DNA from 2 places in the Nocardia sp. NPDC058176 genome. Region 1 is predicted to be linked to the other one. Evidence: riboswitches for the same ligand, from Rfam matches in the RefSeq annotation. Region 1 holds a riboswitch; the other holds the start of a gene.
What was found. Region 1 has a riboswitch for thiamine pyrophosphate ahead of ACFVVM_RS08425 (TenA family protein). Riboswitches for the same ligand answer to the same signal wherever they lie in the genome.

Region 1 (14,443 bases):
GCTGCTCATATGCCCGGACATCGCCGTCACGCGCCCGACCGGCCAGGGTCGCGTCGTCCAGCGCTGCCTCGGGTGCGGGCGACGTCGTGGTCACACCGGCACCTCCTCCGCTGCTCCTTGATGGACACCGATGCGCAGGAATTCGTCACGGCAAACTATCAGTGATCGTCGTCTCATCCCCGGGTTCGTGACTCCGGGGGTGTCGGCACACGCTTGCCTGCCGCCCGAACCACGACTGCGTCCCCCGGAATTCCGGGGGACGCAGCGGCAATTCGGCGACGACTTTCAGTCGAGATCGGGCGCCGGGGTGGCGGTCATCGACGCCACTGGACGGGGAGCTCTAGTTGGGCAGTTCGAAGTCCGCCTTGAACCGCTCACCCGGCGGCAGTCCACGCAGGATTGCGCTGATCCAGGCCACGGCGGGTGGCCAGCCCGCGACGGCGTTGACGACGTGTTCGGGCAACGGCATCGTGTAGAACCGCAGGTCGGCGCCGCGATCCCAATAGTCGTTGACCGTCGGCAACACCACCGAAGCCGGGATCAGCTCGTCCCAGATTCCGTGCCACCAGAGGATCGGGCTGTCCGGAATATGGTGGCCGATACTCTGCTCCGCCAGGACCTCCATCACGCCGTGAGCCGTTTCCAGCGACTTGCCGGGCTGGAAATAGGCACTGATCGGGCGGTAGGCGCCTGCGGCGGCGATCGTGTAGACGCAGCGGCTCTGCATGTCCGCGACGATGGCCTGCCCTTCCGGGGTCAGCAGTTCCTTCGCGTCGAACTGATCCGGGAATTCTCGTGACAGCGCGGCGAATCCGAGCCACATGGTGAAGTTGCTGATACCGGTGAGGCCGGGCTGCTGGGCAATGGCGTAGCGGGCTTGTGCCTGGAGATCGGCGGGGAAACCGCCGACCGCGGTGCCGAGCAATCGGACATCGGGCGCGTAGCTCTCGCGCAGTTCGGCGGCGCGGATCGAGCCCGAACCGCCGCCGGAGTAACCGTAGAGCGCGATCCCGGAATCGGTCAGGCCCAGCGCCGAATTCTTCATGGCACGCAGACTGTCGAGCACCATCTTGCCTTCGTCATAGGTGTTGAAGGTGTTGAACTTGCCGTCGAAATCGGGGACGTTGATCGCGAACCCCTGGGCAAGCCAATACACCGCCAGCGCGGCCTCTTTCATCGTGCCCGTCTGCAACGTGTAGGACGGGTTGCACGACGAATCGGTCGAGTCGATCGCCTCCTGGAACGACACCACCGGTCGTGGACTACCCGACCACGGGATGCCGGGAATGATCACCGAGGTCGCGGTCACGATCGGATTGTCGTGCACATCGTTGGTGCGATACAGCAGCTGTTCGGTGTGCACCGGGAACGGCAGGCCGAGCAGGCGGGTCTGCACCGTGCGCGTTCGGACGATCTGACCGGGTGCGTAGGAGCCAAGGTCCGCGGGGTCGTCGTACCAGGGATCCTCGGCGGGCACCGGGATCGGGAGCAGGTCGTAGAGCTGCGGCTCGGTGGGCAGCTGAGGAAGCTGATTCTGATCCGGCGGGAAGCTCGGATACGGCTCGCCGACAGCGGCGCCGATGCCCGCCACCGTCAAGCAGATCGCCGCCAGTGGCACGACCGCCCATCTGGATCGGGCGATTGATGCGAACATCGTTCCTCGTTTCGTTGGCCCACAGCGTTGTGGCTCCGGCTGTGACGCCAATTACAGCATGCACTCTTGTTTAGAACAAGACACCTTTCCCAGATTGCCCATCGCGGTCCCGAGCCCACGAACGCGCGAGTCCCGCCCGCAGTGCTTCCCAGCGCGGGCGGGACTCGATTGCCGACAGGCAGCGGTCAGGAGCAGAAGATCGGCTGGATCGCGTCGGCGCTCGTTTCTAGTTGTAGGAGCACAGCCACTCGGTGCCGTAGTGCCCCGCGTTGTCACCGTCCAGATGGGTCCATCGGCCCAGACCGTCGTCGCCGCACGGACCGCCCTCCACCTGACCGGTGTCGACCGGCGTGGTGGTCGGCGCAGGCGGGGGCGTGGTCGGTCCGCCGCCGTGGTTGGGGTTGGTGCAGATGGTGCCTTCACAGGGGACCCAGGTTCCATCGCCGTTCGGATTCGGGATGGCGTCGGGACCGATGTAACTGCCCAGCGGGCAGCCGGGATCCTGATTGCGGGCACAGTATTCGTCACTGAGGTTGTTGCCGGTGGAACCGTCGGCACCACGCTGCCCGGTGGTCGGACCGGGCACGGGCGCGGTGGTGTCGCCACCGGGGTGACCATCCTCATGGGTGGGCGTGGGAGCGGGCGCGGTGCTCACCGCCGACGTGGTGGTCGACACCGTCGGCGACGAATCCTCGCCCCCGGAGCACCCCGTCACAGCCGCCGCGGCCACCACGAGTCCGAACAGAACCGCGAAAGTCGACTTCACCGAGCTACCTTTCGTTGGAGGATTCGTGACTCGACGCGATCGACCACGTCAGGCCAGTAACCAAAAGATAGCTGAATAAGCTGCCAGGCTCGGGAGGCTGAGCGCCCCGATTGCGCGGAAGGTGGGTTCCTACTCGGCGCGCTGACAGGGTGCGCCGGGCTCACTCCGGCGCACCCTGGTCGACTCAGCCCTCGGAGACCTCGGTGCGGTCGCCGCTCCACAGGGTGTGGAACTTGCCGTCGGCGTCGATGCGCTCGTAGGTGTGGGCGCCGAAGAAGTCGCGCTGGCCCTGGGTGAGGGCGGCGGGGAGGCGTTCGGCGCGCAGGGCGTCGTAGTAGGACAGGGAGGAGGCGAAGGCGGGGACGGGGATGCCGAGGAGGGTGGCGGTGGAGACCACGCGGCGCCAGCTGTCGATGGCGGTTTCGATGGCTTCGCGGAAGTAGGGGGCCAGGATCAGGCTCGGCAGGGCCGGGTCCTGCTCGTAGGCGTCCTTGATCCGGTTCAGGAAGCGGGCGCGGATGATGCAGCCGCCGCGCCAGATCGTCGCCAGGTCACCGGGGTGCAGGTCCCAGTCGTATTCGGCGCTGCCCGCGGCGATCTGGTCGAAGCCCTGTGCGTAGGCGACGACCTTGGAGGCGTAGAGCGCCTGCCGGATGTCCTCGGTGAACTGCTCGACATCGGTGGGCTTGGCGGCGAGCGTGCCCGAGGCCAGGCCGACCGCGGCCTTGCGCTGGGCGCGCGACCCCGACAGCGCCCGGGCGAAGACGGCCTCGGCGATGCCGGTCACCGGGACGCCGAGATCGAGCGCGGACTTGACCGTCCAGCGGCCGGTGCCCTTCTGCTCGGCGGCGTCGACGATGACGTCGACCAGCGGCTTGCCGGTCTTGGCGTCGATCTGGGCGAGCACCTCGGCGGTGATCTCGACCAGGTAGCTCTCCAGATCGCCGGAGTTCCACTGGGTGAACACCTCCGCGATCTGCCCGGCGTCGAAACCGAGCGCGTCGCGGAACAGGTGGTAGGCCTCGCCGATCAGCTGCATGTCGGCGTATTCGATGCCGTTGTGCACCATCTTGACGAAGTGCCCGGAACCGTCGGGGCCGATGTGGGTGCAGCACGGGACGCCGTCGACCTGGGCCGCGATCGACTCGAGCAGCGGGCCGAGCGACTCGTAGGACTCCTTGGGTCCGCCGGGCATGATGGCCGGGCCGTTGAGCGCGCCTTCCTCACCACCGGAGATCCCGGCACCGACGAAGTTCAGGCCGCGCTCGCTCAGCGCGGCCTCGCGGCGGATGGTGTCGGTGTAGAGGGCGTTGCCGCCGTCGATGATGATGTCGCCCGGCTCCATCGCGGCGGCCAGTTCCTCGATGACGGCGTCGGTCGCGTCGCCCGCCTTGACCATGATCAGCACGCGCCGCGGCTTCTCCAGCGCCGCCACGAATTCCTCGACGGTTTCGGTGCGGACGAAATCGCCGTCACCGCCGTGCTCGGCGAGCAGCGCGTCGGTCTTGGCGACGGAGCGGTTGTGCAGCGCGACAGTGTAGCCGTGCTTGGCGAAGTTGCGGGCGATGTTGCTGCCCATCACGGCCAGGCCGGTGACACCGATCTGCGCACGCGCGGTAGAGGTCGACATTGATCAGCTCTCTTCGTTCGGCGGGTCCGACGGGTGCGGAAGACGGCTTCCTTGCCAGCCAAGTTACTGGGTGCCGTTCCGCGGCCGAACACATACCACCGTGACCGGGGTTGCGCGCGGAACCGGGCGTTGCCCGCATGTCGGCGGTCGCTGCTAGGGTCGGTCGAGTTCTGACACGGGGTGTCTCGCGACCGCGAGGCTGAGAACAGACCCGCCGAACCTGTTCAGGTAATGCTGACGAAGGGATGTCATGGTGTCGCACGCCCACACCACAAACAAGTTCACCGATCACCTCTGGGACCGGACGAAGTCTCTCCGGACCGCGATCGACGACCTGGAATTCCTGCGCCTGCTCGGCGAGGGCACCTTGCCGCTCGAGGTGTTCCGCACCTACATCGAGCAGGATTCGCTGTATCTCACCGGATACTCCAAGGCGCTGGCGATTCTCGCCGCCAAGTCGCCGGACCCGCAGACCGCCGCCTTCTGGGCGACCTCGTCCGCGAACGCCGCCGCTGTCGAATCGGCCATGCACGAGCAGTTGCTCACCGGTGGCGCGCTGCCCCCGCGACAGGGTGAGCCGGAGCTTTCGCAGACCTGCTTGGCCTATGTCTCCTACCTGATCGCCGCGGCCGCGACCGAGTCCTACGCCGTCGCCGCGGCCGCCGCGCTGCCCTGCTTCTGGATCTATGCCGAAGTGGGCCGCGACCTGGCCGAGAGCGCCGCGAAGGTGATCGCCGCCGACCCCGCCCACCCGTATGCCCAGTGGGTCACCACCTACGGCGCCGAGGAGTTCCAGCAGTCCGCCGCCACGGCGCGAGCGCTGGTCGACGTGGCCGCCGAGTCGGCGGGTGACCGGGAGCGGGAGGCGATGGAGCAGGCGTTCGTCCTCGCCACGCGCTACGAGTTGCTGTTCTGGGACACCGCCCTGCACCCGCAGCCCTGGCCCGCCGCATGACCGGGCGTCTGCGCCGCGCGCTCGCGGTCATGGCGACCACCGTCGCGACCCTGTCGCTGCTCACCGCCTGCGGTTCGGGCGGCAGCTCCGATGAGACCATCCGGTTCGCACTGGACTGGACGCCGAACACCAACCACGTCGGGCTCTACGTCGCGTTGCAGCGCGGCTACTTCTCCGACGCGGGTCTGGACGTCCAGGTGCTGCCCTACAACAACACCTCCGTCGACACGGTGGTCGATGCCGGAAACGCCGAATTCGGGATCAGTACGCACAATTCGTCGACGTTCGCGCGCGCGTCGGGTGCGCGGGTGAAGTCGGTGCTCGCGCCGCTGCAGCACTGGGCGACGGGCATCGGGGTGCGCGCCGATCGGGCCGACCTCGCGAGCCCGAAGGACCTCGACGGCAAGACCTACGCCGGGTTCGGCGATCCGGGTGAGCGGGAGGCGCTGCAGCAGGTCATCCGCAATGACGGCGGCACCGGCGATTTCACCTCGGTGGTGCTCGGTTCGTCGGCGTATGAAGCGGTCTACGGCGGCAAGGCGGACTTCACCGTCTCGTACCTGGCCTGGGAGGGCATCGAGGCCGAACACCACGGCACCCCGATGCGGTACTTCCGCTACACCGACTTCGGTTTCCCCGATGCCTACGCCATCGTGATCGATGCCAACGAGGGCTGGCTGGCCGAGAACCCGGACCGCGCCGCGAAATTCGTGCAGGCCCTGCAACGCGGCTACCAGTTCGCCGCGGACGATCCGGACGCGGCGGCCCGGGACCTCCTCGACGCCAATCCGGGCGCGTTCAACGACGAGTCGCTGGTCTTCGAGAGTCAGCGCATGCTGGCCGAGCAGTTCATGAAGGACGCCGACGGCAAGGTGGGCACCCAGACGGTGGAGCAGTGGTCGGCGAATTCCGGCTTCCTGTACCGGGGCGGTCTGCTGACCGGACCCGACGGCAAGCCGCTGACCACCGAACCCGACTGGTCGACGTATTTCACCAATGAGTACCTCGCCAACCCGTGAGCTGTCGGTAGCCGCGTCGCCGCCGGTTTCCTCCGGTGGCGACGGCGGGACCGCGCGCTGGGCGGGGATCCGGTGGGCGGTGCCGTCGGTCGTCACGGTGGCGGTGCTCGTCGTGATCTGGCAGCTCTATGTCACGAGCAGCGGTGTGCGTCCGCAGGTGCTGCCCTCGCCGGTGCGGGTCGTCCAGCAGGGCTGGGCGCATCGGGACGAGATCGGTACGCACGCGGCCGCCACCCTGCAGGTGACGCTGATCGGGTTCGCGGTGTCGCTGAGCCTGGCGTGGGTGCTGGCGGTGATCGTGGACTTCTCGCCGTGGTTGCGTCGGGCGCTGGTACCACTGTTCGTGGCCTCCCAGACCGTGCCGATCGTGGCGATCGCGCCGTTGATGATCATCTGGTTCGGATTCGGTCTGCTGCCGAAGATCCTGGTGGTCGCGCTGGTCACCTTCTTCCCGATGGCCATCGGCCTGATCGAGGGGTTCGCCGCGGCCGACCGGGACGCGGGCGCGTTGCTGCGCAGCATGGGCGCTTCCCGGGTACAGGTGTTCCGGTATGTGCGGCTGCCCTCGGCGGTGCCCCGGTTCTTCACCGCGTTGCGGATCGGGATCACCTACGCGGTCGTGGGCGCGGTGTTCGCCGAGTATGTGGGCGCGAGCGTCGGTCTCGGTATCTACATGAGTCTGCAGAAGAATTCGTTCCGCACCGACCTGGTGTTGGCGGCGGTGCTGGTGACGGCGCTGCTGAGTATCGCGCTGTACCTGTCGACGTTCGCGATCGAACGCCTCGTCGCACCGTGGTCACGCGCGCAGAACAGGAGCCGGCATGACTGAGGCCGGAGGCGACCGGATCGTCGTTGACCAGCTCACCAAGTCGTTCCCGCAGCCCGGACGGAACACCCCGGACCTCGCGGTGCTCGGCGGGGTGTCGTTCACGGTGCGATCGGGTGAGTTCGTCACCGTCATCGGGCCCAGCGGCTGCGGCAAGAGCACCGTGTTCAACATGCTGGCCGGACTCGAATCCCCCGACTCCGGCAGCGTCGGTTTCCGCGCGGCCGACGGCGAGGACACCGCATCGCACAGCGCCTACATGCCGCAGAAGGACCTGCTGTTCCCCTGGCGGACCGTCCTCGACAACACCGTCCTCGGCCTGCAGGTGCAGGGCGTGCCGAAGGCCGAAGCCCGCCGCCGGGCCCGCGAACTGTTCCCGGTGTTCGGCCTGTCCGGCTTCGAGGACGCCCGCCCGTCCCAGCTGTCGGGCGGCATGCGCCAGCGGGCCGCGCTGCTGCGGACCGTCGTGCAGGAACGCGAACTACTGCTGCTCGACGAACCTTTCGGCGCGCTCGACTCGCTGACCCGCACCGAGATGCAGTCCTGGCTCCAAGAGGTGTGGCAGCGCTACCGCTGGATGGTCCTGATGATCACCCACGACATCCGCGAGGCCGTCTACCTGTCGGATCGCGTGATCGTGCTGTCGGCGCGCCCGGCCACCGTGCGCCACGAACTGCGCATCGATCTCCCGCGACCGCGCGAGTTGTCCGTCATCACCGCGCCCGAATTCGTCGCGCTGGAAGAGGAACTCCTCGAGATCCTGCACGAGGAGTCGCGTCGGGCGTTCACCGAACAGAAATCCTCCGGCCCGCGGTTCTGAACGGCCGCGGAGGTCGCTCGTCCCGGTGGCGCAGGACCAGTTGCAGCGTGTCGAGGTAGCCGGAGCGGAATCCGGCCTCGGAGTAGGCGAGGTACAGGCGCCACATTCGCCGGAACACCTCGTCGAAGCCGAGTTCGCCGACTTGGTCGTCCGCGGAAACGAACCGTTCCTGCCACAGGCGCAGGGTGTGCGCGTAGTGCTCGCCCATCGCGGTCCGATCCACGATCTCGAGGGCGGTGTGTCGCGAAAGCAGCTGTGCCAGCAGTTCTTCCGACGGGAGGAAGCCGCCGGGGAAGATGTACTGCTGGATCCAGGTGTGGGTCGTGCGGCCGGCCCGCATCCGGTCGTGCGGCATGGTGATGACCTGCACGGCGACGCGCCCGCCCGGTGCGAGCACCCGCTCGAGGACGGTCAGGTAGTCGGCCAGGTAGTCGTAGCCGACCGCCTCGATCATCTCCACCGAGACCACGGCGTCGTACCGGCCGTCGACGTCGCGGTAGTCGAGCAGTTCGATCGACACCTGGTCGGCGAGCCCGGCCGCGGTGACGCGTTCGCGGGCGAGCCGCTGCTGTTGCGCCGAGAGCGTGATGGAGCGGACGGTCGCGCCGCGGCGCGCGGCCCGGATGGCGAGTTCGCCCCAGCCGGTGCCGATTTCGAGTACCGAACTGCCGGGACCGACCTCGGTGGCGTCGAGCAACCGGTCGATCTTGTTGCGCTGGGCGGCGGCCAGGTCGTCCCATCCCGGAGCGGGATCGAGCCGATCGAACAGTGCCGCCGAGTAGGTGATCGTCTCGTCGAGGAACAGGGCGAAGAAGTCGTTGGACAGGTCGTAGTGGTGCGCGGCATTGCCGCGAGCGCCGGTCGCGGTGGCGCGGGTACGGGCGGGTTGTCGCGGGAGGACGAGGGATCGCAGGGCTTGCAGCGGGCCCGGGACGAGCCCGCCCATGTTCGAGGCCAGCACGGTGAGCGCCGCCGTCGGGTCCGGGGCGGACCAGTCACCCGCCATGTACGCCTCACCGAATCCGATGAGTCCGGTCGCACCGACCCGGGTGGCGAAGGCGTCGGGGTCGTGCAGCACCATCAGCGGGGTGGTCGGGTCGTCGACGCCACCGCCGAGCATCGTGCCGTCGGGGAGTTCGACACGGAGCGGAAGCCGGCGCACCGCCCGGCGGAACAGTGCCGACGCCACGACCCGGCCGACACCGGCACGGACACCCCGGGGCACCTCGGCCGACCCCCAACGGTCGGCGATCGGGGCGGCCGCCGCGGTCTCGACACCGCACGCGGAGCTGTTCATGGCAGGGCCTCCTGGGACAGATGCGGGGTGCGGGGCACGATCGGCAGGCCGCGGCGCCACAGCCGAAGCCCCTGCAACCGGATTCGCGCGGCGATGCGCCAGGTTTCGAACGGATGCGCCAGGATCGCGCGGGTGACATTCCGGCGGTTCGCGGGCAGGACGCGTCCCCGGACGGTGGCGTCGAAGGTGCTGCGGCCGTCCGGTCCTTCGAGCGAGATCGCCAGCCGCAACCGGGTGCCGGGAACCGGGAGTCGCAGCCGGTAGTGCCCGGCCACCGGGTTGAACGGCGAGACGTAGAACTCCTTGGCGACCACGGGATTCGCTTCGGGCGGCAGGAGATAGCGGTGCCGTTCGCCGTAGGTGTTGTGCACCTCGGCGATCACGCACCGCAGGGCGCCGGTGTGGTCGTGGCACCAGAACACGGTGAGCGGATTGAAGACGTAGCCGAATACGCGGGCGTTGGCGAGCATCAGGATCTGCCCGCCGCGCAGGTCGATTCCCTGGCGGGCCAGGTGGTCGACCACGTTGGCGCGCAGGGTGGCCGACGGATCGCCGAGATGGTCGCCGGTCCGGAAGTCCGCGAACAGGCGCAACGGCCACCGGAGGCTCGGCATCTCGTCGAGGTCGACGAGCCAGCTGTAGCTGCGGTACGCGAACAGATGACGCCTCGGTTCGCGGCGCGAATGGCGAATCACTGTGCGCACCAGTCGGGCTCGGGTCATCTCGGCCCCGGTGTGACGGCGGCGACGGGCGCGCCGACCGGGTCACGATGTCCGCTGATCCGCTGCGCGGCGCGCAGTCCCGACAGCGCGCCGTCCTCATGGAATCCCCACCCGTGATAGGCACCGGCGAAGGCCACGGTGTGGTCGCCGATCTCGGGCAGGCGTCGCCGGGCCGCCATGGAGCGAGGTGTGTACTGCGGGTGTTCATAGGTCATTCCGGCGAGGATCGCCTCGGGTGCGACCCGGTTGTCGTCGCCGAGGGTCACCACGAACCGCCGGTCGGCGGACAGACGTTGCAGGCGGGTCAGGTCGTAGCTCACCAGTACGTGCTCGGGTGCCGAATCACACTGCGGCAGCACGTAGTTCCACGAGGCACGGGCGCCGGTTCGGCGTGGCAGGACCGAGTCGTCGGTGTGCAGGATCGTGTGGTTGGTCGAATAGGTCAGCGCGGCGAGGATGTCGGACTCGGCGGTGGTCGGCGTCTCGAGCAGCCGCAGGGCCTGGCCGGGATGGGTGGCGATCACCGCGGCGTCGAAACGGTCGACCCGGTCGGCGTCGTCGCGAATCGCGACCGTGTGTTCGCCGCGCTGGACCGTCCGCACCGGCACGCCCGCCCGCACCTCGTGCAGACTTGCCGCGATCGCCCGCACGTAGGTCGCCGAGCCGCCGGACACGGTCCGCCAGGTGGGCGAGCCGAACACGGTGAGCATGCCGTGGTGGTCGAGGAAGGTGAACAGGTAGCGGGCGGGGAAGCGCAGCGCGAGCTCCGGTGGACACGACCAGACCGCCGCCACCAGCGGGACCAGGAAGTGCGCGATGAAGTAGGCCGAGAACCGGCCGTCGCGCACGAACTCGCCCAGCGTGCGCAGGTCGTCGCCCTCGGTGTCCAGTTCGGCACGGGCGCGACGCTGCCAGCGCACGATCTCGCCGAGCATCCGCAGATACGCGCCGCGGACCATGGTCCTCGGCGCCGGGAAGAGTCCGCGCAGCCCCTTGGCGCCCGCGTACTCGAGGCCGCAGCCATCACAGCGGATCGACATCGACATGTCGGAGTCCTGGGTACGCACGCCCAGCTCGTCGAACAGTCGCAGCAGGGTGGGATAGGTGCGATCGTTGTGCACGATGAATCCCGAATCCACGCCGAGCCACTCCCCCGTGCCGTCGGCGCGGGCGTTCACCCGGTGGGTGTGCGCGTGGCCGCCCAGTCGTGCGTCGGCTTCGTAGAGGACGACTTCACAGGTGCGGGCCAGCTCCCAGGCGGCCGTCAGTCCGGCGACGCCGCTGCCGATCACCGCGACCCGACGCACGTCACCGGTCACCACCGGAGCTCCACTCGGCCGAGCAGCCGGCCCGCGGGCGCCGATGTGCCGGTGAGACTTCGACGTCCACGGGACGAGGTGGTGGCCATGAACAACCTCCGACTGTCGGTCGAGCCGGTGAACTGACCGGCTCACCTTTCCGAGGCTATCATGTAAACGATGCACAACCGATGCATCCATTCGAGGCAGTTCAGAACTGGGCGGAGACCGCGATGAGCTTCTACCCGACCCGTCTCGATGCCGCCGCCGACCGCGCCGTCGCGCCCGGATACAGCCGGATCGGCTTCCGGGTGCGGAGCCGGGCCTGGCCACCATTGCCGCCGCATGCCCTGGCCGGCCGCAGCGCCGTGGTCACCGGCGCGAACTCCGGCGTCGGTAAGGCGATCGCCATCGGCTTGGCGCGACTCGGCGCCTCGGTCACCCTGGCGGTGCGTAGCACCTCGCGCGGCGATGCGGCGGCGGCCGAGATCGCCGCGGCCGTTCCCGGTGCCGTCCTGGGTGTCGAACGGTGCGACGTCGCCGATCTCGCGGATGTGCGGAGGTTCGCCACCGAGTTCCTGGGCAAGACCGATCGAGTCGATGTGCTCGTCCACAACGCGGGCGTCATGCCCACCGCGCGCGCCGAGAGCGCCCAGGGGCACGAACTCTGCCTGTCCACCCACGTCCTCGGACCGCTGCTGCTCACCGAACTGCTCGCCCCCGCGATGGCCCGCACGTCCGCCGCCCGGGTGATCCTGATGTCCTCGGGCGGCATGTACACCCAGGGCCTGCATCCCGACGATCTCGAGTACCGCACGGCCGGCTATCGCGGCGCCACCGCGTACGCCCGGTCGAAGCGGATGCAGGTCGTCCTGACACCGGTCATGGCCGAACATCTTGCCGGAGCGGGCGTTTCGGTCCACAGCATGCACCCCGGCTGGGTGGATACACCGGGAGTCGCCACCTCACTACCGAGATTCCGTGCCCTGACCGGCCCGCTGCTCCGCTCCCCCGCCGAAGGCGCGGACACCGCCATCTGGCTCGCCGCGGCCAACGATCTCCCGTCCGGACGGTTCTGGCACGACCGCAAACTCCGCCCCGAACATTATCTGCGGCGCACCCGCGAATCACCCACCGACCGTGATCGCCTGTGGCAGTACTGCACAACCGCCATCGCCGACTATTGATGCATATTCGACTCACACAGCCACCGGACGGTGGACCTACATCCACCCTCGGTACAGGAGGTCTCCCGGAAGGCGTTCGGTGAGGGCGGCCCAGGTTCGACGCCATCGACGGCGAGTCCGGCTGGGTGGCCAGGGTCCGTCGCGCAGCTCGGCAGGGATCAGGGGATCTGTTCTCATCGCTCGTTCGAGCGCTTCCGCCAGCCGGAGTTGCTGTACGAGAACCGCCATCTCGTGGTCGGACGCGGTGGCCTCCTCGACATCCGCCAGTACCTGTTCCACGATGGTGTAGCCCGCGATGATCGGCCCCGCGGGCCACAGCTGCTCGGTGAGGATGTGCGCATCGACGACGCCGCGGACATTCAGTTCGCCCGTGGTCGCCCGCACCAGGTGTACCGGGTCGAGATCCGCGAGCAACTCGCCGAGATCGTGGGGGCTCAGGTACAGGCCGGTGGAGACGGAGACAGCGCCGAGCTCGGTCAGGCGGCGGCGCAGCGCGTCTCGGGTGGCCCGGTCGGATTCGGGGGCACTCACGGCCAGCATGCGCCACTGCCGGTCCCATGGGGCCTGCCCCTGGTCTTGTGCGACAGCGAGCCGGAGGCCGACGCGGTCACGCTCCAGGCGCCGTCGGCCGATGTCGGTGAGCCGCGCGGTGCCGCTCCGGCCGCGCCCGGTCAGGACGATCTCACCGGTGGTGACCATGCGCCGCAGCGCCAACCGGAGTGGCTGATCGGCGACGCCCGCGGCATTGGCGGTGTCGTAGACCAGATCGAGCCGGGCCACCCCGCTGTCGGGCAGGAACGCCTCGATCACCCGCCGTGGCGTGATCGGCACGGCCGTGGCGTCGCGCACTTCTCGAACCCCATCCATGTCGCCGAATCTATCAAGTATTCTACGAACGTGAGCAGAATGAACCGTAGGCGCTGGTTTCTCGGGGTGCTCGCCGCCGTGCTCGTGCTCGTACTCGGCGGGACGGTGGTGGCGCTGGTCGGCAACAACTACCGGATCACCGAGGAACGTCTGTCGATCCCGGTCCCCGGCGGCGCCCTGGATGCCGTGCTCGCCCGCCCCGAAGACGGTCCGGCACGGGGATTGGTGGTGACGGTCCACGGCGACGGGCCGGTCGAAGCGACCCATGACGGGCTCTACCGGCCCTTCTTCGAAGCGGCGGCCGACGCCGGTTTCGCCACGCTCTCCTGGAGCAAACCCGGGATCGGAACCTCCAGCGGCAACTGGCTGGAGCAGAGCATGGACGACCGTGCCGCGGAGGTCTCGACAGTCATCGACTGGGCCCGCGACCGGGCCGACATCCCCACCGGCGCCATCGCACTGTGGGGCGCGAGTCAAGCGGGCTGGGTACTGCCCGCGGTCACCGCGGTCCGCGACGACATCGACGCCGTCGTCACCGTCAGCCCGGCCGTCAACTGGCTGCGCCAAGGTCGCTACAACCTGCTGGCCGAACTCGACCACGACGGCGCCGACGCCACCCGACGGGCCGAGACCATCGCGGCGAGCGACCACACCCGCGCACTACTCGACCGGCACGCCGACTACGACACCTACCTCACCGAGACCGACGATTCCCCACCGATGACCGCCGACCGGTGGGGTTTCGTCGCACGCAACCACACCGCGGACGCCACCGCGAACCTGCGAGCCACAGCGAGCAAGCACATCCCCACGCTGCTCATGCTCGCCGAGCACGACCGCAACGTCGACATCGCCGAAACCGCCACGACCTACACGGAACTCCTCGGCGACGACCTCACCGTCGAATACTTCGACGCCGCCCACTCCCTGGCGAAACCCGCCGTCGAGGACTCCGCACTCGTGGGACTCACCATCGGGCTCTTCCGGCCCAGAGCCCTGCTCGCCGACGGCGTCCTCGACACCTACCGACACTTCCTCCGCGAACAGGACTGATGATCGCCGCCGTCGACGCGAGGGGGATCGACCTGGTTGGCGGCGGTGTTCACGGTCGCAGCGCGGGTGGCACTGTCGCGCCCGAATCGTCCGCTGGTGCTGCCGGATCCGGTGCGGACCCGTTCCGGCGGCCACGCGGGATGACCAGGGGTGTTCCGGCGACGGGGTCGGTGAGGATCGTGCTGTCGATGCCGAAGACCCGGGCGATGAGCTCGGTGGTGATGATCGTGCGGGGGTCGCCCTCGGCGACGATCTCACCGCCCGCCATCGCGATGAGATGGGTGGCGTACTGGGCGGCGTGGTTGGGGTCGTGCAGGACGGCGACGATCGTGCGGCCCTGTTCGCGCAG
Region 2 (14,443 bases), on a different contig from region 1:
GCGGTGCTGATGTCTCCGGTGTCGGCGGCGGGGTTCGCAATGCTGACGCCTCCGGCATCGGCGGCAGAGGCCGTGGGCTCGATGTGTCTGGTATCGGCGGTGGGGGTCGCGGTGCTGACGTGTCCGGTGTCGGCGGCGGTCGCGGTGCCGATGTCGCCGGGATCGGTGGTAGGGGTTGCGGCGCCGATGTCTCCGCGGGCGGTGGTGGGGGTCGCAGTGCCGAGGTGGGCGCGGGTGGTGGGGCTCGGGGTGTTGGTGAGTTCGCGCTTGGTGGGGGTTGGGGTGTCGACCGGTGTGCGTACGGCGTGGGAAGGGGTGCCGTGCGGGTCGCTCATCGGGTCGAGCTTAGTGAGCGCAGGTGGGCTAGTCGGGCTGTCAGGGTGGCGGTGGCGGCGAGTGCGCAGGTCAGCAGGGCTATGGACAAGGGTGCGGGGAAGTAGGTGAGCTGGGCCCAGGTGACTGTTCTGCCGTTCATCAACACTGAGAGTGCCTGTGGATAACTTGCGAACAGCAGAATCGGGACCAGGGCGGGTACGCAGCGCAGCGCGGTCCACCACCATCGACTCGACGCGCGGCGTCCTGCCCAGCCGCGCGATCGGAGGACTCCGGTGATGCCGAGGCCGAGCGCGCCCAGCGTGATCACCGCGAGCACCCCTTCGGTCCACTGCCTGCCTCCGCCGGGCATCTCGGGGTTCTCGCCCCGGCCCAGCGCCACCAGTCCGGCGAGGATCTCGTAGGTGTCGTCGTAGAGCGCGGCGCTGTTGGCGAGCACGGCGAAGCCGTAGCCGGTGGCGGGGTCGAGGGCAGCCGCCGAGGTGTAGGTGAACAGGTTCCCCGAGTGGGTCACCAGCGGTGTGCTGGTCGTTTCCTCCAGACCCCAGCCCATGCCGTAGTCGCGCACCGGCGACGGCGTGTGCATGAGTGCCAGGCTCTCCCGGCTCACCAGTTGCGGACCGTCGCCGCTCTGGGTGATCAGCCAGCGACCCAGGTCGGCGGCGGTGGTGATCACCCCGCCGCTACCGCTCTCGTCGAGGAACCCGGCCAGTTCGTCCCGGGCGATCCACCGCCCGAACAGTGAGTTGAATCCATCGGCCGGAGAGACGATCTCGTCGCCGAGCACGCTCTCGGCCATGCCGAGCGGTTCGAAGATCCGCTCCCGCAGGTACTCACCGTACTCACGACCACTCACCACCTCGACCAGTCGCGCGGCGAGGTTGTAGTTGACATTGCTGTAGGCGTACCGGGTTCCGGGTTCGGCGGCCAGCCGCGCCGTGCGCAACGTCGCCGTGTACTGCTCCAGCGAGTTCGTCGACTCGGTCGCCGGAATGTCGACGGTCGAGTCGGCCAGGCCGGAGGTTTGATTCAACAAGTGCCGCACCGTGATCCGATCCGACCGCGAATCCTCGGTGCGAAATTCGGGCAGTTGTTCCACGACCGGCCGATCGAGGTCGATCATCCCGTCCTCGACCCCGATCATCACCGCCATCGCCGTGAACGCCTTGGTCAGCGAGGCGATCCGCATCGGCGTCCGCTCCGTCACCGCCGCCCCGGCCGAATCGTGCCCGTACCCCGCCGCGTGCACCACCTCACCCCGGTGGGTGATCACCGCCGACACCCCGGGCAATCCGGTGAACTCCACCGCCCGCCCGAGGAAGTCGTCGAAAACCGAGGCGGACAACGCCTCTGGCATCGGCGCGGCCTGCCCCGTCACGGCTGTTCCGAGCCCGACACCGACCCCGATCATCCCCGCCACCACCATCGCTCTGATTCGCATGAGCCCAAGCTATGGTCGCCGCGCCTCCACCGAATCCGCCGATCGCATGCCTCAACCCCTACGAAAGTCGATCCCGAATCACCCACCCCGTGTTGGACGTTCGATCACCAGGCAATGGCGCAAATATCGGCCGAGAGGCCATCGCCACCAGTGCCTGGTGATCGTCGGTCCAGTTCGATGTCGTCCGTCAGGAGACGACGGGGAGGTAGACCTGGCTGCCGTGGTCGGCGAATTCGGCGGACTTCTCGGCCATGCCCGCTTCGATGGCGGCCACGTCGGTGAGGCCTTGCTTCTCGGCGTATTCGCGGACGTCGGCGGAGATGCGCATGGAGCAGAACTTGGGGCCGCACATGGAGCAGAAGTGGGCGGTCTTGGCGGGTTCGGCGGGCAGGGTCTCGTCGTGGTATTCGCGGGCGGTGTCGGGGTCCAAGGACAGGGCGAACTGGTCGTGCCAGCGGAATTCGAAACGGGCCTTGGACAATTCGTTGTCACGGTCCTGGGCGCGCGGGTGGCCCTTGGCGAGGTCGGCGGCGTGGGCGGCGATCTTGTAGGTGATCACGCCGACCTTGACGTCATCGCGGTTGGGCAGGCCGAGGTGTTCCTTGGGGGTGACGTAACAGAGCATCGCGGTCCCGGCCTGCGCGATGATCGCGGCGCCGATGGCGGAGGTGATGTGGTCGTAGGCGGGCGCGATATCGGTGGCCAGCGGGCCGAGGGTGTAGAACGGCGCCTCCTCGCACAGTTCCTCCTCGAGCCGCACGTTCTCGACGATCTTGTGCATCGGTACGTGACCCGGGCCCTCGATCATCACCTGCACGCCATAGGATTTCGCGATCTTGGTGAGTTCTCCGAGGGTGCGCAGTTCGGCGAACTGAGCGGCGTCGTTGGCATCGGCGATCGAGCCGGGACGCAGGCCGTCACCGAGGGAGAAAGTGACGTCGTAGCGCGCCAGGATCTCGCACAGTTCTCGGAAGTGCGTGTACAGGAACGATTCCTGGTGATGAGCCAGACACCACGCGGCCATGATGGACCCGCCGCGCGAGACGATGCCGGTGACGCGCTTGGCCGTGAGCGGGATGTAGCGCAGCAGCACGCCGGCGTGCACGGTCATGTAGTCGACGCCCTGTTCGCACTGCTCGATCACGGTGTCGCGGTACATCTCCCAGGTGAGCTTGGTGGGATCGCCGTTCACCTTTTCGAGGGCCTGGTAGATCGGCACGGTGCCGATCGGGACGGGCGAGTTGCGCAGGATCCATTCGCGGGTCTCGTGGATGTTCTTGCCGGTCGACAGGTCCATGATGGTGTCGGCACCCCAGCGCGAGGCCCACACCATTTTCTCGACCTCCTCGGCGATCGAGGACGACACCGCCGAGTTGCCGATGTTGGCGTTGATCTTCACCAGGAACTTCTTGCCGATGATGGTCGGCTCGAGTTCCGGGTGCTTGTGGTTGGCCGGAATCACCGCGCGACCGGCGGCGACCTCTTCGCGCACCAGTTCCGCCGAGACTCCCTCGCGGGTGGCGATGAAGCGCATCTCATCGGTGACGATGCCCTGGCGAGCCCAGTGCAGCTGGGTGCGCGGGCCGTCGAGTTCGGGCTTGGTCCACCCGTCGCGCAGCTTCGGCAGACCGGCTTCGAGATCGATCACCGCGTTGTCATCGGTGTACGGGCCGGAGGTGTCGAAGACGTCGAAATGATCGCCATTGGTGAGATTGATCCGGCGCACGGGTATCCGCAGGCCGTCGACCTCTTCGTAGTGCTTGACGCTGCCCTGGATCGGCCCGGTGGTCACGGTGTCGACCGGCGTACCGGTCCCGTTCGACGACATGGCTGTGCCCATGGTTTCTTCCTCCCTACGCCGGCATTACCCGGTCAGGTTCATACGGTCGACGGCCCTGAACGCCCGAAAATGGGCTAGCCGTCCTCTCAGCCCGCTGGTGCGAGCCCCCGTTGGCGTGTGAAATTGTCCAGCCCGACCCTACCCGCCCGCCCGGACAGCGCCGGGCGGGCGGACGGTTACACCGACGCCTTGTCCAGCCGCGGCGTCTCGGCGGGCGCGGGCACGGGATCATCGGACTCGTGCAGGCCGAACCGGTTGTGCAGCGCGACAAGCGGTTTGGGCGCCCACCAGTTCCAGCGGCCCATCATGCGCATCAGCGCGGGTGCGAGCAGCCCGCGGATCACCGTCGCGTCGCTGATCACCGCCAGCGCGCAGCCGAGACCGAACAGCTTCATCATCGACACACCGGAGGTGGCGACCCCGAGGAACACCACGCTCATCAGCAGCGCGGCGGCGGTGAAGATGCGTCCGGTGCGGGCCACACCCATCGCGACCGCCTCGGTATTGCCCTCGGTGGTCTTGGGCCCGGCCAGCCATTCCTCGCGGATGCGCGAGAGCAGGAACACCTCGTAGTCCATGGAGGCGCCGAAGGCCAGGGCGAACATGAGAATGGGCATGGCGAGGTTGAGCGTGCCGGTGGCGGTGAAGCCGAGCAGGCCCGCCAGGTTGCCCTCCTGGAAGATCCACACCATCGCGCCGAAGGTCGCCGCCAGCGACAACATGTTGAGCGCCAGCGCCTTCACCGGCAGCACCACACTGCCGGTGAACAGGAACAGCAGGATCAGCGTGGCGATCGCGATCAGCGCACCGGCCAGCGGCAGCTTGCCGGTGATCGCGGTGACCGAGTCCTGGTTCAGCGCGGCCGGGCCGGTGACCAGCACATCCGAGGGAGCGGGCACGGCGCGCAGCGCTTCGAGCTGGGCGCGGCCCGCGTCGGAGTACGGATCGAGCCGGGTGCCGACGGAGAGATAGGCACCGGCCTGCGGGTCCGACATCTCGGGAACCCCGGCGGCCACCCGCAACCCACCGCTGTACACGGCCTCGCTGCTGAGTACGGCGGGTACCTCCGGCACCGTGGACAACTCGCGGGCGTAGGCGTCCAATTCGGCTGGTGTGCCGTCGAATTCGGGCAGCACGATGGTCGCGCTCGAGGCCAGGTCGGCGTCGAACTCGGTGCGCAGGATGTCGCCGACCGAGCGGCTGGCCACGTCGGTGGGCAGCGAGCGGTCGTCGGGGTAGCCGAACTGCACGCCGAGGAACGGCGAGCCGAGCAGCAGCAGGAACGCGGTGGTGGCCAGGGCGATCGACATCGGCCGCTTCATCACCGCGGTCACCAGCCGGTACCAGAACGTCTGCTGCGGCTGCTTCTCGAGCCGGGGCGGGCGCCGGAACAGCTTGCGCAGCGGGGCGCGCAGGTCGAGGGCGTTGATCCGGTCGCCGACCAGGATGAGTAGTGCGGGCAGCACGATCACCGCCGCGGCGGTGGCGGCCGCGACCACGGCGATGCCCGCGTAGGCGAAGGATTTGAAGAAGTACTGCGGGAACACCAGCAGCGCCGACAGCGACAGCGCCACCACCAGCGCCGAGTAGACCACCGTGCGGCCCGCGGTCTGGATCGAGCGGATCACCGCCGCGGTCGGGGTGGAACCACCCGCGAGTTCCTCCCGGTACCGGCTGACGATGAACAGGCTGTAGTCGATCGCCAGCGCGAGCCCGAGCGCGGTGGTCATGTTCAGCGCGAAGATCGACACATCGGTCACCGCGGTGAGTACCCGCAGAATGCCCAGCGCCGCCGCGATGGCGAACAGGCCGATCGCCACCGGCAGCGCGGCCGCCACGACGCTGCCGAACACCAGGGCGAGCAGCAGGGCGGTGATCGGGATGGCGATGGCCTCGGCCAGGATCAGATCCTTGCTGATCTGGGTGTTGATGTCGGAGAAGGCGGCGGCGAGACCACCGGCCTCGATCGTGACCGGACCGTCCTCGACCCGCAGTTCCTCGCTCAGCTTGCCCGCCCGGTCCGGCAGCTCGGCGTCATCGCCCTCGATGCTGGCCAGGATCAGCGCCCGCTGCCCGTCCTTGCTGCGCAGCGCCTGCTTCAGGTCCGCACGCGCGGTCCAATACGACTGCACCCCGCTGATCCAGGGATGATCGCTGAGCTCGGCCTCCACGGCCTCGGCGGCGGCGCGCGCGGCGGGGGAGTCGGGGCCGCCCTCGGCGGTGACCGCGAGGACGTAGTTCGGCTCGCTGCCGGGGAAGTGCTCGCTCAGATACAGACTGGCCTGGACCGACTCGAGATCGTCGGTGACGAACCCGCCCGACTTCATGTGCGAATGCACGGTGGCGCCGATCGCCCCGCACAGCACCATCAGCAACAGCGCGACCGCGACCACCAGGCGTGGGCGGCCCACGGCGGCGCGGGCGATTCTCGTCAACATCGTCGCGGACTCTCTCCTCGATGAAACCTCGGAGGTCACCGTAGCCCGTGGGCGAGGTGGGTGGACACCGCCTGTGGGTGGAGGCGGTGACCGGAGAATCTCCGCCTGCCGGTGGATTCGGTCGGCTGACTGTGTGCTGGATCACCATTTCGCGCTGATCCTGCCGGAAATTCTGGAAAGTGTCCGCGAAGTGGGGACGGGTGTGGTGGGTGAGATCAGCGGGCGGGCAGGATCGTCCCGCCGACCTCGCCGAGGCCGATGCGCCGGCCCGCCGTGCCGGGCGCCGTCGCGGTGATCGTGACCCGGTCGCCGTCGGCGAGGAAGGTCCGTGTCTCGGTGCCGACGGTGACGGGTTCCGTTCCACCCCAGGTCAATTCGATGAAGGACCCCCGTTGATCGGGATCGGGGCCCGAGATGGTGCCCGAGGCGTAGAGGTCGCCGGGGCGCACCGAGGCCCCGTTGGCGGTGAGATGGGCCAGCATCTGGGCCGGGGACCAGTACATCCGCCCGTACGGCGGATGCGCCACGACCTCGTCGTTCCAGCGCACGGTCAGGTCGATGTCGAGGCCGTGGTCGTCGGAGCCGCGCAGGTAGGGCAGTGGTTTCGGGGTCTGTGTCGGCAAGGGGACGCGGGCGTTGGCGAGCGCGTCCAGCGGAGTGATCCAGGCCGCGAGCGAGGTGGTGAACGACTTGCCGAGGAACGGGCCGAGCGGCTGGTACTCCCAGGCCTGGATGTCGCGGGCCGACCAGTCGTTGACCAGGCCGACGCCGAAGACGTGCTCGGAGAACTCGTCGACGGTGACCGGCACGCCCAGCGTCGAACCCTGGCCGACGACGAAGCCGAGTTCGGCCTCGATGTCGAGCCGTTGCGACGGACCGAAATCCGGTGCGTCGGAACCGGTTCGACGCTGGCCGTTCGGCCGGATCACCGGAGTGCCCGAGACGACGACGGTCCCTGCCCGGCCGTGATAGCCGACCGGCAGGTGCCGCCAATTCGGTAGCAGTGGTTCACTGTCGGGCCGGAACAGCCTGCCGAGGTTGGTCGCGTGGTCAACGCTGGCGTAGAAGTCGACGTAGTCGCCGATCCGCACCGGGAGCTTCATCCGCACGGTGGACAGGGGGAACTGCGCGTCGACCGGCAGTGCGGTCCCGGCGAGCTCGCGCACCTGGTCACGGACCTCGCGCCACCGGGTCGGACCCGCCGCGAGAAGAGCGTTGAGGTCTGCGCGAAGGAATATCGGATCATCCAGCAGTGCCGCGAGATCCAATACCGTGTCACTCAGCCGAACGCCGACCCGGGGCTCGCCCGCCGGTGGTGCGAAAACCCCGTACGGCAGGTTCTCGGGTCCGAACAGCGAGTCATCCGGCACCTCGACACAGATCAGTCCGGTGCGCGCCCCGCCCGTCATCGTCCGCACCCTGCGCTGCACCTGCGCCCGGCGTCGCGGCTGTTCATCCGAGCCCCGGCCCGCGACCCGACCATGTCCACGCGTACGCCGGATCCTCGCAGGCCAGCGCCCCCTCGCCCAGCTGCAACGGCCGGAAAGTATCCACCATCACCGCCAATTCGTCGAAGAACTCCGCACCGATACTGCGTTCGTAGGCGCCCGGTTGCGGACCGTGCGCGTAGCCGCCCGGATGCACCGAGACCGATCCCTGCGTGATCCCGGAACCCTTGCGCGCCTCGTAGTTTCCGCCGCAATAGAACATGATCTCGTCGGAATCCACATTGGAGTGGTAGTACGGCACCGGAATCGACTGCGGGTGATAGTCGACCTTGCGCGGAACGAAATTGCAGATCACGAAATTGGTGGCCTCGAACGCCTGATGCACCGGCGGCGGCTGATGCACGCGCCCGGTGATCGGTTCGAAATCGGCGATGTTGAACGTGAACGGATACAGGCAGCCATCCCAGCCGACGACATCGAAAGGGTGTGTCGCATAGGTCATCCTGGTGCCGATCACCTCGGTGCCCGCCCGGTGTTTGACCAGCACCTCCACATCTGAACCCTCGGCGATCAACGGTTCGGCCGGACCGTGCAGATCACGCTCGCAGTAGGGCGAATTCTCCAGTAGCTGACCGAATTTCGACAGATACCGCTTCGGCGGGGTGATGTGGCTCGACGCCTCGATGACGTAGGCCCGCACCGGTTCGTCCCCGGTGGGCAGCCAGCGATGGGTGGTCGCCCTCGGCATGAGCACCTGGTCGCCCTGACGCACCGGAAGCGCACCGAACACGCTCTCCGCCACGGCCGCACCGGATTCCACGTAGACCAGCTCGTCGCCGATCGCGTTGCGGTACAGCGGGGACGCGGCCTCGGCGACCACATACGAGATCCGCACATCGGCATTGGCCAGCAGCAGCCTGCGTCCGGTCACCGGGTCGGTGGCCGCCGGGGTGTCGCCGGGGAACAGCGCGGGCAGGCGCAGATGACGGTGGCGCAGTGGATGATTCGGAGTGGTCGACTGGTCGGGCAGCTCCCAGACCGTCGCGTCGACGATCGCCGGTGGCAGGGCGCGGTGATAGAGCAGCGAGGAGTCCCCGGAGAACCCCTCCTCGCCCATCAGCTCTTCGTAATAGAGGCCGCCGCGCTCGTCCCGATGCTGCGTATGCCGCTTCGGCGGCACCGCTCCCACCGTTCGATAGAAAGCCACGAACACACCTCCCGCTTCGTCGCAGGCCGGACAGGTCCTGCTCCCACGGTACCGCTCGGAGCAGGTCAGTCGGTGAATTCGGCGATCACGGGGGCGTGGTCGCTGGCGCCCTTGCCCTTGCGCTCCTCCCGGTCGACACCGGCATCGGTGACCTGGTCGGCGAGGGCGGGGGAGGCCAGGATGTAGTCGATGCGCATGCCCTCCTTGCGGGGGAAACGCAGCTGGGTGTAGTCCCAGTAGGTGTAGACGCCGGGGCCGGGGGCGAACGGGCGGATCACATCGCGGAAGCCGGTGTCGAGCATGGCCTGGAAGGCGGCGCGTTCGGGCGCGGAGGTGTGAGTCTTGCCCGCGAAGAACTCCGGCGACCAGACGTCGTCGTCGGTCGGGGCGATGTTCCAGTCGCCGACCAGCGCGATCTTGGCGTCGGGGTCGTCGGCGAGCCAGCCGGTCGCGTTGTCGCGCAGGGCCGAGAGCCAGTCGAGCTTGTAGGCGTAGTGCGGGTCGTCCAAGGCGCGCCCGTTGGGCACGTACAGGCTCCACACCCGCACGCCCCCGCAGGTCGCGCCGATGGCGCGGGCCTCGACCACCGGCGAATCGATCAGCGAGTCACCGGCGTTCTTGTCGAAACCGGGCTGACCGGCGAAGGCGGTCTCCACATCGGTGAGCCCCACCCGCGACACGATCGCGACACCGTTCCACTGGTTGAGCCCCACGTGCGCGACCTCGTAGCCCGCGGCGTCGAAGCGCTCGAACGGGAACTGGTCGTCGCGGCACTTGGTCTCCTGTAGCGCCAGCACGTCGATGTCGTGGCGGTCGAGGAAATCGATCGCCCGATCGACGCGGGACCGGATCGAGTTGATGTTCCAGGTGGCGAGACGCACGGTGTCCTTTCGAGGCCGCTCAACCCTGCGGGGCGGCGTAGCGGTAGGTGTGGTGGTCGACGAAGCCCAGGTCTCGGTAGAGGGCGAGGGCGGTGGCGTTGCCGACCTCCACCTGCACATAGGCGTGGGTCGCGCCCTGTTCGGCGCCCCAGCGGATGAGTTCGGCGCACACCAGCGCACCGAGGCCGTTGCGGCGGTGCGCCGCGGCGACCGCGACGCAGGTGAGGCCGACCCAGCGCCGGCCGTCGGGGGCGGTGGTCACCGCGCCGCGGCCGATCGCCAGTGGTTCGGGCAGGCCGAGCGAGGCGAAACCGAGCGTGCCGCCGAGTGTCGAGGTGAGGACGCCCAGGTCGGGTTTGCGCACCGCCGGGTCGACCGGGATCTCGCCGCGATAGCGGTGGGCGGTGAGCCATCCGGCGTCGGGCTGCGGCGCGACGCGCACCATCGACGGGCCCTGTGGCAGGACGAAATTCGCGATGTCGAGGCCGAGAACGACGGTCTCGCTCCAGGTGTTCCAGCCCGGCGGGACCGGGGCCAGCCGGTCGGGCAGTTGCAGCAGCAGCGGCAGGCCCTGATCGGTGTACCAGTCGGCGATCCGGCGCATCGATTCGATCGAGAGCACCGCGGGCACGCCCGATTCGCCCAGCGGCACCGCCGAATTCGCGCGCCCGGTGTAGCCGTTGCCCGCCCGGACCAGCCAACCGTCGATCCACAGGTGTGCCGTGCCGGGCCAGCCGAAGGCCGCCGCCGTTTCCAGCGACCGGATCTCCTTGGTCCGAATCGGCCTCGGGCCCAACGCTTTCAGCGCCACCACCCGATCCGCCGCGACTTCGACCAGCTCGCCCTCGGCGGTACGCACCGATGGCGGAGTCAGCGACACCAGCTCACCGATCACATCGGTGAGCGGCTGCGGATAACCCTCCGGCAGCTGATACCGCATCACCACGCGGCGGCCGAGTGGTATTTCAGTCGTCATGGCCGAAGGGGTCGGGGACGGTGCCGGGGATCCAGCTCAGACCCGGTGTGCCCCAGCCGTTGCGCTTGATCGCCTTCTTCGCGGCGCGGGCATTGCGCCCGATCAGCACGTCGACATAGAGGAAGCCGTCGAGGTGGCCCACCTCGTGCTGCAGCATCCTGGCGAAGAAGCCGGTGCCCTCGATGTCGACCGGTTCGCCGTGCTCGTCGGTCCCGGTGACCCTGGCCCAGTCCGCGCGCCCGGTCGGGAACTGCTCGCCCGGCACGGACAGGCAGCCCTCCTCGTCGTCATCGGGATCGGGCATGGTCTCGGGGATCGCCGAGGTCTCCAGAACCGGGTTGACCACGGTGCCCTTGCGCCGGATCGGATTGCCCGCGGCGTCGAAATCGGGGCAGTCGTAGACGAACAGCCGCTTGCCGACGCCGACCTGGTTGGCCGCCAGGCCGACACCCTTGGACTCGGCGAGGGTGTCGTACATGTCCGCGATCAGCTCGGCCAGCTCCGCGGGCGACTCCGTCACCGTGGCAGTGCGGTTGTGGAGGACGGGGTCACCGACGATCACGATCGGGAGAATTGCCATGACGGCCATTATCGCCGTATCCGCCATCGGCCGAGCGCCGACCCCTGTGGCCTGCGACACGCTACTGGCCCACAGTCAACACGCCGGGACATCGGTCGGACGATCCGCCCGCCGCATGGTTGAATGATCCGCGACGTGCAAGCGTCATTTTTCATCTCGTGATACTCGGCGAGGGAGCAAGATGGACGGCGCAGCGGCTCGGCACATCTCCGCGATCCAAGACGGTTCACCAGCGGGCGAGCAGGCCTCGGTCATCGACGAGACGACCGGCCTGAGTCGGCGTGAGCTCGACATCCTGGACTTCGAACGCAAATGGTGGAAATACGCGGGCGCCAAGGAAGACGCCATCCGCGAACTGTTCGCCATGTCGGCCACCCGCTACTACCAGGTGCTCAACGCGGTCGTCGACAAGGACGAAGCGCTCGCGGCCGACCCCATGCTGGTCAAGCGGCTGCGCAGGCTGCGGGCGAGCAGGCAGAAAGCGCGCGCCGCGCGCCGACTCGGTTTCCAGGTCTGACATGACAGTCACCGAACCGTCGATGCGACTAGGGTTGCGCGGGTGAGCAACCCGAATCCCACCCCCGGCGGCCCCCCGCTGCGCGCGCTGGCGATGGTGTTGATCGCCCTGGCCATCGTTTTCGCCGGGCTGGGTGCGATGTCGTTGTCGAACTCCGACGCCGATGCCTCGGACGCGGCCGAGCAGACCGAGACCACCACCAGCGCGGTCGCGCAGGCACCGGTCACCACGACCGCCGCGCCGACGACCACCGAGGTCGCCGAGCCCACGACCACCACCGTCGAGCCGACCACGACCACCCCGACCACCACACCCCAGACCGGCGCCGTCGATCAGGCGGTTCCGGTGCGCGTGCTGAACAACAGCCTGGTCGTCGGCCTGGCCGCCCGCACCGCGAGCGAACTGGGCGCGGCGGGCTGGAGCAATGTCAGCACCGGCAACTACAGCGGCGCGAACCTGACCACCACCACCGTGTTCTACGGCACCGGCGCGGGCGACCGGGCCGCGGCCACCGAGATCGCCCAGCAGGTCGGCGGGACGGTCGCGCCCAAGTCCGGTGACACCTCGCCGGGCGTCGTGGTGGTACTGACCGGTAGCTGAGTCGCGGTACTCGGTGCCGAGACCGTCGACCTCGCTGTGGCATCATCGTCACCGGTACAGCCCTGTCCACGAAGGAGAGTTCCCCGATGGCCACGTCGACCACTCGTCGTCCGTCCTGGCGCACTGTGACCCCGGTGCTCGCAGTCGCCGCGTTCGGGCTCGTCGCCTGCAGCAACAGCCAGGAATCGAGTGATGTCGCGGGGACCACGCCGCCGGTGTGGACCAGCTCGCCCGCGCCCGCGGGCCACGAGGGCGGCCACGGCTCGACCCCCGGCGGTCGCGAGGGCGACGATCACGGCGCCTCCGCGGACGGCCTGAAGGTCGAACTGAAAGACGGCTCGGGCGCCGATGTCGGCACCGCGACCATCGTCTCCGGCGGCAACCACCTGGTCGTCACCGTCGAGGCGCAGGGCCTGACCCCCGGCTTCCACGGTCTGCACTTCCACCAGAACGGCACCTGTGAGGGCGATTTCGCCTCCGCCGGTGGCCACCTGCAGGTCGGCCCCGCCGACGCGCATCCCTCGAGCGGTGACCTCACCTCGCTGCAGGTCATCGAAGACGGCACCGCCAAGCTGGTCACCTGGACTGACAAGGTCACCCTCGAGCAGATCGCGGGCAAGGCGCTGATCGTGCACTCCGGCGCCGACAACTTCGGCAACATCCCGCCGCGCTACACCCACGAGGGTGGCACCGGTCCGGACGCGGCCACCCTGTCCACCGGCGACGCCGGTTCGCGGGTGGCCTGCGGCGTGGTCGGTTAGCGAGACGCGCATGGCCGGGGCAGCACAGTCGGTACCTTTTCGCGGTTCGCCCCGGCCGACCATCGGCATCGAATGGGAGATCGCGCTCGTCGACAAGGTGACGCGCGATCTGTCCAACACCGCCTCGGCGGTGTTCGACGCGGTCGGTGACCGGCGGGCCCACGACGGCACCCCGCAGGTCTCCAAGGAGCTGCTGCGCAACACCGTCGAACTGGTGACCGGTGTGCACGACACGGTCGCCGGGGCGGTGGACGATCTGCGCGGCACCATGGACGCGGTGCGTCGCGCGGCCGATCCGCTCGGTGTCGACCTGTTCTGCGCGGGCACCCATCCGTTCGCACCGTGGTCGGCCCAACAGCTCACCCGCTCACCGCATTACGACGAGCTGATCGAGCGCACCCAGTGGTGGGGCCGCCAGATGCTGATCTGGGGCGTGCACGTGCACGTGGGAGTCTCGCACCGGGACAAGGTCTTTCCGATCCTGAACTCGCTGCTGCTGTCGTATCCGCATCTGCTCGCGCTGTCGGCGTCCTCGCCGATGTGGTCCGGCGACGACACCGGCTACGCCAGCAATCGCGCGCTGATGTTCCAGCAGCTGCCCACCGCCGGGCTGCCGTTCCAGTTCGAGAACTGGCGCCAGTTCGAGGGTTTCGTGCACGACCAGCTCAAAACCGGTGTGTTCGAACAACTCGGCGGCATGCACTGGGACATCCGGCCCGCGCCCAAGTGGGGCACCATCGAGATCCGGGTCTGCGACGGGCTGTCCAGCCGCGCCGAACTGGCCTCGGTGGCCGCGCTGATCCACTGTCTCGTGGTGGATCTGGAGCAGCGGCTCGACAACGGCGAGGACCTGCCGACGCTGCCGCCCTGGCACGTGCAGGAGAACAAATGGCGGGCCGCGCGCTACGGGCTCGACGCCATCGTGATCGTCGACGACGCCTCCAATGAGCGATTGGTCACAGACGATCTGATGGATCTGCTCACCCGATTGGAGCCGACGGCACGGCGACTCGGCTGCGCCGACGAATTGGCCGCGGTCGCCGAGATTCCCCGCCACGGTGCCTCCTACCAGCGGCAACGCCGAGTGGCCGCGCATTCGCAGGGTGATCTTGTCGCGGTCGTCGATTCCCTGGTGCGCGAGCTGGATCAGTAGCGTTCAGCCGCTCGGTGAGGTGCTGTTCACCGGCCGTTTACGATGTCTGGATGCTTGTCGAACACCCGCGCGGCGTTGCGGAGGGTGCCACCCGCCTGAATCGCCTCAGCCGCTTGCGCGAGCCACGCGTTCTCGCGGTCATCGCGGTGTCCGCGGTGCTCGCCCTGCTGATCGGATTACAGGTCGCGGCGTGGATCAGTGGGTTCGACGGACCGTTGGCCAGCCTGGCCCGGGACTACGTCGGGACGCCGAAATCGATGTCGGTGCC

Region 2: another riboswitch for thiamine pyrophosphate. It lies ahead of thiC (phosphomethylpyrimidine synthase ThiC); the one in region 1 lies ahead of ACFVVM_RS08425 (TenA family protein).

Annotation. Positions count from the first base shown of each region.
Region 1 covers NZ_JBHVVA010000001.1:1,779,744-1,794,186, forward strand. Annotated here, with positions in the region: gene ACFVVM_RS08405 (RNA polymerase sigma factor) at 1-94, opposite strand, end outside; gene ACFVVM_RS08410 (lipase family protein) at 341-1,654, opposite strand; gene ACFVVM_RS08415 (hypothetical protein) at 1,881-2,420, opposite strand; gene gndA (NADP-dependent phosphogluconate dehydrogenase) at 2,605-4,050, opposite strand; TPP riboswitch at 4,217-4,313, shown strand; gene ACFVVM_RS08425 (TenA family protein) at 4,301-5,005, shown strand; gene ACFVVM_RS08430 (ABC transporter substrate-binding protein) at 5,002-6,024, shown strand; gene ACFVVM_RS08435 (ABC transporter permease) at 6,002-6,853, shown strand; gene ACFVVM_RS08440 (ABC transporter ATP-binding protein) at 6,846-7,670, shown strand; gene ACFVVM_RS08445 (class I SAM-dependent methyltransferase) at 7,636-8,967, opposite strand; gene ACFVVM_RS08450 (DUF1365 domain-containing protein) at 8,964-9,689, opposite strand; gene ACFVVM_RS08455 (NAD(P)/FAD-dependent oxidoreductase) at 9,686-11,008, opposite strand; gene ACFVVM_RS08460 (SDR family NAD(P)-dependent oxidoreductase) at 11,221-12,174, shown strand; gene ACFVVM_RS08465 (hypothetical protein) at 12,211-13,041, opposite strand; gene ACFVVM_RS08470 (alpha/beta hydrolase family protein) at 13,081-14,094, shown strand; gene ACFVVM_RS08475 (ABC transporter ATP-binding protein) at 14,144-14,443, opposite strand, start outside.
Region 2 covers NZ_JBHVVA010000002.1:681,662-696,104, reverse strand. Annotated here, with positions in the region: partial or broken gene ACFVVM_RS15750 (hypothetical protein) at 1-335, opposite strand, end outside; gene ACFVVM_RS15745 (serine hydrolase domain-containing protein) at 332-1,774, opposite strand; gene thiC (phosphomethylpyrimidine synthase ThiC) at 1,962-3,602, opposite strand; TPP riboswitch at 3,608-3,735, opposite strand; gene ACFVVM_RS15735 (MMPL family transporter) at 3,791-6,052, opposite strand; gene fahA (fumarylacetoacetase) at 6,268-7,461, opposite strand; gene ACFVVM_RS15725 (homogentisate 1,2-dioxygenase) at 7,505-8,707, opposite strand; gene ACFVVM_RS15720 (exodeoxyribonuclease III) at 8,773-9,588, opposite strand; gene ACFVVM_RS15715 (GNAT family N-acetyltransferase) at 9,608-10,564, opposite strand; gene ACFVVM_RS15710 (peptide deformylase) at 10,554-11,144, opposite strand; gene ACFVVM_RS15705 (DUF3263 domain-containing protein) at 11,326-11,661, shown strand; gene ACFVVM_RS15700 (LytR C-terminal domain-containing protein) at 11,704-12,261, shown strand; gene ACFVVM_RS15695 (superoxide dismutase family protein) at 12,348-13,022, shown strand; gene ACFVVM_RS15690 (glutamate--cysteine ligase) at 13,033-14,175, shown strand; gene ACFVVM_RS15685 (DUF5933 domain-containing protein) at 14,226-14,443, shown strand, end outside.